DNA from 2 places in the Pollutimonas sp. M17 genome. Region 2 is predicted to be linked to the other one. Evidence: predicted binding sites of a transcription regulator. Region 2 holds the regulator's gene; the other holds the start of a gene.
What was found. Region 2 encodes FNR, which switches genes on or off when oxygen is low (the NO sensors DNR and NnrR bind a similar motif). Its sites were predicted from a motif close to TTGATNNNNATCAA; they were not measured.
Positions count from the first base shown of each region.

Region 1: a site for FNR is predicted at 2,339-2,352, ahead of OEG81_RS09200 (universal stress protein). Genes of this name have one in related genera too.

Region 1 is NZ_CP107548.1:1,927,814-1,932,228, reverse strand. Features, by position in the region: gene zwf (glucose-6-phosphate dehydrogenase) at 1-597, shown strand, start outside; gene OEG81_RS09205 (PQQ-dependent sugar dehydrogenase) at 636-1,793, shown strand; gene OEG81_RS09200 (universal stress protein) at 1,796-2,221, opposite strand; gene OEG81_RS09195 (glycoside hydrolase family 15 protein) at 2,430-4,226, shown strand; gene chrA (chromate efflux transporter) at 4,231-4,415, opposite strand, start outside.
Region 2 is NZ_CP107548.1:2,267,795-2,272,209, forward strand. Features, by position in the region: gene clpB (ATP-dependent chaperone ClpB) at 1-140, opposite strand, end outside; gene OEG81_RS10730 (LysR family transcriptional regulator) at 315-1,244, shown strand; gene fnr (fumarate/nitrate reduction transcriptional regulator Fnr) at 1,393-2,121, shown strand; gene OEG81_RS10740 (hypothetical protein) at 2,147-2,401, opposite strand; gene OEG81_RS10745 (FixH family protein) at 2,432-2,668, opposite strand; gene ccoG (cytochrome c oxidase accessory protein CcoG) at 2,686-4,185, opposite strand; gene ccoP (cytochrome-c oxidase, cbb3-type subunit III) at 4,196-4,415, opposite strand, start outside.

The DNA of each region.
Region 1 (4,415 bases), 340 kb from region 2:
TACCGGGGCTACAGGAAAGAGGCGCACGTGGATCCCCGTTCCGATGTCGAAACCTATTGCGCGCTGCGCCTGTTCATCGATTCCTGGCGCTGGGCCGGCGTGCCGTGGTTCCTGCGTTCGGGAAAATGCCTGGCCGAGGACGCCGCCGAAGTCCTGATCCAGTTGAAGGCGCCGCCTCAGGAACTGTTTGCCGACTCGCATCCGGCCAAGGGCAGGGCGAACTACCTGCGCTTTCGCCTGTCGCCGCGCTCGGCCGTCGCGCTGGCCGCCCGCGTGAAGCGATCGGGCAAGGAGTTCGTCGGCGAGCAGCGCGAACTTTACCTGCTGGACGACGATTCCATGGAAGAGTCGCCCTACGAAAGACTGCTTGGCGACGCCCTGTCGGGCGACAGGGCCTTGTTCACCAGTGAAGAGGCCATAGAGGCCGCCTGGGCCGTAGTGCAGCCGGTCCTGACCCGCCATGCCCGGGCCCTGCCTTATGCCCCCGGCGGCTGGGGCCCCCGGCAGGCAGCGCAGCTGACCGCCGGCCACGGCGCCTGGCATGATCCCGAGCCGGAAAGCGCCTGCGGCGATGCACGGCCCGCCGTCCCGATATAGCCGAGGTGATCGCCATGATTCCATCGAGCAGTCCGCGGATGCATCGCCTTGCATGCCGACTGGGTTTTGCCGCAAGCCTCTTTGCCTTGGCCGTCCCGCCCGCTGCGGCGCAGGAGGGCGCCATGCGAGGGCAGGCCAGCGAACACGGCATGGTCGTCGTCGACCAATTGCTGGCGGGCCTGGATCATCCCTGGTCCCTTGCCTTCCTGCCGGATGCCTCGGGCGCGCTGATTACCGAGAGGCCCGGGACGCTGCGCCTCTGGCGCCCCGGGACTGGCCTTTCGGCGCCCATAAAGGGCGTTCCGGCCGTTTATGGGCGATCCCAGGGAGGGCTGCTGGATGTGGCCCTTGCGCCCGATTTCCAGGCAAGCCGGCGCGTATACCTCTCGTATGCCGAAAAGGGCGATGACGGCCGCGCCGGCACGACGGTGGGCTATGGCGTGCTTGCTCCCGATGCGGCAGAGCTGACCGGCTTCACCGTGATATTCAGGCAGATGCCGAAGCTGTCCACCGGCGCGCATTTCGGCTCCCGGCTGGTCTTCGACGCGCAGGGGCATTTGTTCATCGCGCTGGGCGAAAACAATCAGCGGTCCACCGCGCAGGACCTGGACAAGCTGCAGGGCAAGGTCGTCCGCCTTCATCCCGACGGCAGCGTGCCCGACGACAATCCGTTCAAGGGCAAGGCGGGCGCGCGTCCCGAGATCTGGTCCTACGGCCATCGCAACCAGCAAGGCGCCGCGCTGAATCCGTGGTCCGGCCGCTTATGGACGCATGAGCATGGCCCGCGCGGCGGCGACGAGCTCAACATTCCGCAGGCGGGGCGCAACTACGGATGGCCTGTCGCCACGCACGGAATCAATTATTCGGGTTTCGCCATACCGGAAGCGCAGGGGGAGTCGGCCCCCGGCACGGAAGCGCCGGTCTATTACTGGAAGGTTTCCCCGGCCATATCGGGCATGGCGTTTTACGATGCCGACCGCTTTCCGGCCTGGCGGCATTCCGTGTTCATCGGGGCATTGAAGCACCAGGCCCTTATACGCCTGCGGCTTGAAGGCGACAAGGTCGTGCATGAAGAGCGCTTGCTGGAATCCATGGGGGAACGCATCCGCGATGTACGCGTCGGCCCCGACGGATTCCTGTATGTGCTGACCGATGAATCCAATGGCAAGCTTTTGAAGATAGGCCTGAAGGATTGAATTTACTTGACCAGGGTGACCGGGATGTCGACCAGGCTGAGCACCTTGATGGTGATGGAGCCCAGCACCAGGCCGCCTACGCTGCCCAGGCCGCGCGTGCCCATGATGATCTGGTCGCAGTGGTTCTTCTTGGCGTAATCGGCAATGGTCACGGCAATGGGGCCGACTTCGATTTTTTCGCGGTAGGCCACGCCTGCCTCGTCCAGGACGGCCTTGGCCGACATCAGCGCGTTGCGGCCTTCGTCTTCATAGTAGTCCTTGATGGCGTCGGCGGAGAAGAAGCGTTTGACGTTGCCCGATACAATGGGCGGATGGACGGTAATGAGATGTATGTCGGCCTGGCCCGCGGCGCCGGCTTCCTTGATGGCCGCCTTGACCGCGCGGACTGCCGAATCGGAACCGTCTACTGGAACGAGTATGGTCTTCATGAGAGCCTCTTTAGTAAATTGTTGTGGTTTGATTGTATATAACGTTTCAGGCGCCGGCTGGCATGGCCGGGGCGCTTGCCTTATATTCACATAGTAAAAGACACACTGGAACGCGTCATGATTTAAATCAAGAACAGCGCATGCACATGACTTCATCGATTAGCTAAGCAGCCTCGCAGCAGTTCGAGGCCTATCCGCAAGGAGGACTATGGCAGCCCGAATCGAAGACTATGCACTACTTGGAAACTGCCGCGCGGCGGCGCTGGTGTCCAAAGAAGGGGCCATCGACTGGCTCTGCTTTCCCAGGTTCGATGCGCCCGCATGTTTCGCCGCCTTGCTGGGCACCCCCGAAAACGGCCGATGGAAAATTGCCCCGACAGGGCAGGTGCGCAGCGTCAAGCGCAGCTATCACGACGGCACGCTCATACTGGAAACCACCTTCCAGACCGATGACGGCATCGCCACCCTCATCGACTTCATGCCTTCCACTTTCACCCATTCCAGCGTCGCGCGCATTGTCGTGGGCGTGAAAGGCCGGGTCGCCTTCGACATGGACCTGGTCATCCGCTTCGATTACGGCCGGACCGTACCGTGGGTCGAACGGCATGACCCGCTTACCCTGACCGCCGTGGCGGGTCCGGAAATGCTGGTTTTGCGCACCCCGACCCCCATCAAGGCGCGGGCCCAGCATTCAACGGCCAGATTCAGCGTATCCGAAGGAGAGCGCAAGGTATTCACCTTGTCGCACCAGCCCTCGCACGAACCGGTGGCCGAGGCGTTCGACGCCGAGGCTTCACTGGCGAAAACCGAATACTTCTGGCATGAATTCTCCAGCCGCTGCCCCGATGTCGGACCCTGGAGCGGCCTGGTCAAGCGCTCGCTCATCACCCTCAAAGCGCTTACCTACTTGCCGACCGGCGGCATCGTGGCGGCGCCCACCACTTCGCTGCCCGAGAAGCTGGGCGGCAAGCGCAACTGGGACTACCGCTATTGCTGGCTGCGCGACGCCACCATGACGCTGCTGGCCTTCATGAGCCTGGGCTATTTCGACGAGGCCCGCGCCTGGCGCGATTGGCTGACCCGCTCGGTGGCCGGCAATCCCGACCAGATGCAGATCATGTACGGGCTGGGCGGCGAACGCCGCCTGACGGAATACGAATTGCCCTGGCTCGGCGGCTATGAAGATTCGCAGCCGGTCCGCATAGGCAATGCGGCCGCCACGCAGACCCAGCTGGACGTCTATGGCGAAGTGGCCGACGCCATGGCGCAGGCGATCAAGGGCATGCTGCCCCGCCATCGGCGCATCGAGGCGATTGCCGAGGTCATCGTGCCATTCCTGGAAAAGGCCTGGCGCCAGCCCGACGAGGGAATCTGGGAAATCAGGGGAGAACAGCAGCATTTCACGCATTCCAAGGTCATGGCCTGGGTGGCCTTCGACCGGATCGCCACCGTCGCCGGCACGCTGGAGAACGGCGGCGAGTTTTCAAGAAACTGCCGGCGCGTGGCCGACGAGATCCGCGAGGAAGTCTGCCGCAAGGCCTACGATCCGGAACTGGGCAGCTTCGTCCAGTACTACGGCTCCAAATGCCTGGATGCCAGCCTGCTGCATATTGCGCTGACCGGCTTCCTTCCGCCGGACGATCCCCGCGTGCTGGGCACGGTGGCCGCCATCGAAAAGCGGCTGATGCGCGACGGCCTGCTGTTGCGCTATGAAACCGAGTACGGGGTGGATGGGTTGCCGCCGGGCGAGGGAACCTTCCTGGTCTGTTCCTTCTGGCTGGCCGACGTCTATGTGCTGCAGGGGCGCGACGATGACGCCCATGCCTTGTTCGAGCACCTGGCCAGCCTGTGCAACGACGTAGGGCTGCTGGCCGAGCAGTACGATCCTCAAGACCGTCGCATGCTGGGAAACTTCCCGCAGGCCTTCAGTCACGTCGGCATCATCAATACGGCCCTGAACCTGCATCGCGTGCAGGCGCCCGCGCAGGAAAGGGCGCACGCCTGAGGGATTACAACAGCGCCGCCTGCAGCCAGCCGGCCAGGCCGCAGGCGGCGACCACCAGCCATGGCGCGGCCCGGAAGTACATCAGGGCGCCAAAGGCCAGCAGCCCTAGGCCGAAGTCGGCCGGCGTCATGATGGCGCCGGTCCATACGGGCTGATACAAGGCCGCGAGCAGCAGCCCCACGACGCCGG
Region 2 (4,415 bases):
GCCGCACCGCTGTCCGTATCGGCCAGCAGGGCCGCCAGGACGTGGGCCGGCTCGATATACTGATTATCGTGCTTCACGGCCAGGCTTTGCGCGTCGGCAAGGGCCTGCTGGAACTTCGTCGTCAATTTATCGTATCGCATAATATGGTTTTCACTGAAATGGGAGAGCATGTGCTCGAATAGTGAATATGTGCGGCCGGAACAGGCATTTTCAAGGGCGTTTGCGGCCGCCGCGGACCGAAGGCGTTCCCCATGCTGATACTATTGCACTTGGCCCGGCCCCGCACTGACTGGCCGCCTACCTGACACGCCAGCATGGACAAATTCAAACAACTCGAAAGCTTCGTGGCCGTTGCGACACTGGGCAGCCTGTCGGCCGCCGCCCGGGCCGAAGGCATCGCCCCGGCAATGATGGGCCGGCGCATCAGCTCGCTTGAAGCGCGCCTGGGCATCAAGCTTCTGGCGCGCTCCACCCGCCGCCTGTCCCTGACCTCGGAAGGCGCCGAACTGTTCGAAGAGGCGCAGCGCATCCTGCGCGAACTGAATGACGCTGAATCGCGCATTTCACAGGGCAGCATACGGCCCAGCGGGCATTTGCGCGTCAGCGCGCCGGCGGGCTTCGGGCGGCGCCACGTGGCGCCGCTGATACCCGAGTTCGTCGCCGCCTACCCCGAGGTCACCGTCACCCTCGACCTCAGCGACCGCCTGGTCGATCTCATCGAAGAACGCTACGACTGCGCCATCCGCCTGGGCGAACTGGACGATTCCCAGATCGTCGGATTGCGCCTGGCCGACAACAAACGCGTCATCGTCGCCGCTCCGTCCTACCTGCAGGAATACGGCCGCCCCAATACGCCCGACGATCTGGCGCAGCACAACTGCCTGTCTTTCGGCAACCAGGGCAATCAGGCCCGGGGGTGGCTGCTCAGGCAGGACGGGGAACTGCGCGCCGTGCGCGTCAAGGGCAATATGGCCTGCAGCGACGGATCGGTGCTGCATCAGTGGACGCTGGCCGGCATCGGGCTGGCCTGGCGTTCTTTGTGGGAAGTCCAGGAGGACCTGGCCGAGGGGCGCCTGATCAGCGTGCTGGACGACTACGCGGCCCCGGCCAACGGCATTTTCGCCATGCTGCCCGAACGCAAGCACCTGCCCCTGCGTGTACGCCTGTTCATCGACATGGTCAAGGCGCGCTATGCATCGCCCGCCTACTGGAATCCCACTGGCGAAAAAACCACACTCAGGTGACAAGCAAGGGATTAAAAGCCCGCTACCGTATACTTGATGCATGTCATGGCAAGGGATGCGCCAGTCTCCCTGACTGAAAGCTTACAATGAAGCATACGGCCCTTAGCTGGCCGCCGAACCTTACTTCCTCGCCCACGAGGACGATTGAATGCAGAAAAAAATTCCTGTTACTCCCAATTCGACGCGCTGTTCCACTTGCATGCTCAGCGAAATATGCCTGCCGCTGGGCATGCCGCGCAATGATGTCGCCAAGCTGGATGAATTGGTCAAGGAACGCATCCGCATCCCCAAGGGGAGTGCCCTGTTCCGCCTGGGCGACAAGACCGAAGCGGTGTACGGCATCCGGTCGGGCTCCCTGAAGACCCAGCTGGAGGATTCCTCCGGCCAGGTGCAGATCACCGGCTTCCTGCTGCCCGGCGAGATCCTGGGCATGGACGGCCTGCTGGACAACACCCATGTATCCCACGCCATCGCGCTGGAAGATACCGAAGTCTGTGTCATACGCATAGACGAAATGGACCAGCTGTCGCAGCATCTTCCAGTGCTGCAGCAACAGTTCCGGCGGCTCATGAGCAAGGAAATCAGCCGTTCGCACCATCTGATCATGGCCCTGGGCGCCCTGCGGTCCGAGCAAAGGCTGGCCGCCTTCCTGGTGAACCTGTCGCAAAGGCTGGTTGTGCTGGGCTATTCGGCCAGTGAATTCATCCTGCGCATGAGCCGCGAGGAAATCGGCAACTACCTGGGCCTGACCCTGGAGACCGTCAGCCGTCTGTTTTCCCGCTTTGCGCGGGAGGGGCTGATCCGGGTCCAGCAACGCGAGGTCCACATCCTGGACATGCGCAATCTGCAGGCGCTGGCCGGCACCGACTGCGGCTGAGGGCCGCCCCGCCGCTACGCGGCGGTTATTGCTCTATGGGATCGCCGAACTCGTCGACCAGCTGGCCGCGAGGCGCCAGGTGCAGGCTCAGGGCGCTGGACAAGGCGGCCATCAGCCAGAAAAGAAAGAATCCCCCCGCATACACTTGCTGGCGAGTAGCTTCCATATAGCCGAAAAAGGCGATATCCAGGGGATCGACCATGGCGAATACCGCTGCACTGGTGGCCGCGCCCACCAGGAACGAAGGCCATAAAATCCACATCAATGAACGCCACCGCATAAAGGTCTCCCGTCGTATTCTTTTGCTTGCCTAAGGTTTTGAAGGCGGCGGAGTCTGGGTTTGCTTGCTGACGACCAGGCCGCGCTTGACGCCCCCGTCGGTAATGGCCTGATCCCCAAAATTCTGCACCGCCAGCACAATGGTAATGATACAGCCAACGACGGCCGCCGCCGGGCCGGCCATGAGTATCCATGGCCAGGGCTCCCGCCACCAGGGCTTGCTGCTGTTTTCGGGCCCATTCGCGCCAGTGGGTTGGGTGTCGGACATGGTGCTGCCTCCTGGAATCATTTTGGCACAAAAAAGCTGGAACGCTCGACGACGGTCGTTTCGCCTTCCTCGCCATAGCTGCCCACCACGGTGAGCTCGATATCGTGCAGGCCCGCGTCGACCTTGCCGGCCGGCGCCCGTACCACGATGGGCACCAGCCGGTTCGACGCCGGATCGACGTGGACTGTGGTCGCGCCATGGTCGGCCGTCATGATGGACAGCTCGGGCAGACCGCTGGCGCCCAGGGTCAGCTCGACCGGCGACTCGGACGTGTTGATGAACTGCAGGCGATAAACGTTCTCTATCATGCCGCCCGCCACTTCGCGGCCCAGTACGCCCCGGTCGCGGATGACGTCCATGCGCAGGTTCGTGCGCGTGGCCAGCGACACCACGAAGCCAATGACGATCAACCCCAATATGAAGGAGTAAGCCAGCACCCGCGGCCGCAGCATGCGCTTGCGGACCTGGCTTTGCGTCATGCCGTCGGCGATGGCGCGCCCGGAGGTATATCGGATCAGGCCTTTGGGATAATCCATTTTTTCCATGACCTGATCACAGGCGTCGACACAGGCGCCGCAGCCTATGCACATGTATTGCAGGCCGTCGCGGATGTCGATGCCGGTGGGGCAAACCTGCACGCACAGGCTGCAATCGACGCAGTCGCCCATGCCGGCTTCCTTGTGGTCGATGCGGCGCGAGCGTCCGCCCCTGGGCTCACCGCGCACATGGTCGTAGGTCACCACGAAGGTGTCGTCGTCGACCATCACGCTCTGGAAGCGCGCATAGGGGCACATGTATTTGCAGACGGCTTCACGCATGAAGCCCGCGTTGCCCCAGGTCGCGAAGGCGTAGAACACCATCCAGAACCACTGCCACGGCCCCAGGGACAGGGTCAGCAGGCCCATGCCCAGTTCGCGTATGGGCGCGAAATAGCCGATGAAGGTGGAGCCCGTCCACCAGGCGATCAGCAGCCAGACGATGTGCTTGGATGCCTTCAGGCGTATCTTGCGCCATGTCCAGGGTTGCTCGTCCAGGCGGATGCGCGCCAGCCGGTCGCCCTCGATGCGCCGCTCGACCCACATGAAGATTTCGGTATAGACCGTTTGCGGACAGGCATAGCCGCAGAACAGGCGCCCCGCCATCGCGGTGAACAGGAACAGGGCGAAGGCCGAAACCACCAGCAGGACGGCCAGGTAGATGACGTCCTGCGGCCACAGCACCATGCCGAAGATGTAGAACTTGCGCGCGGCCAGATCGAACAATACGGCCTGGCGGCCGTTCCATTGCAGCCAGGGCAGTCCGTAGAAGATCAATTGCGTCACGAACACCATGACGATGCGCCAGCGCGCGAAGATGCCCGACACCGAGCGCGGGTAGATCTTGCTGCGCACGTCGGACAGCGCCTTCTCGACCTGCGGAGAAGCGCCACCCCCGACCCTGGATACGCGGGGCGGCTGCCAGGCGGGCGCCGCCGCGGATGTTTGCGTGGTCGGATTGACGGGTGGTTCGCTGCTCATGTGTGGCCTTTTATTTCGCTGCTGTGCTGGTTCCCTGATTGGACAAGCCCCATACCCATGCGGTAAGCATGCGGATCTGGTCCTCGGTCAGAATGCCTTCCTGCGCCGGCATGCGGTTCTCGCGTCCGTTCAGGATGGTGTCCACGATGGACGCCTCGGAGCTGCCATAGAGCCAGACATTGTCGGTCAGGTTCGGCGCACCCAGGGCGGTGTTGCCCTTGCCTTCGACG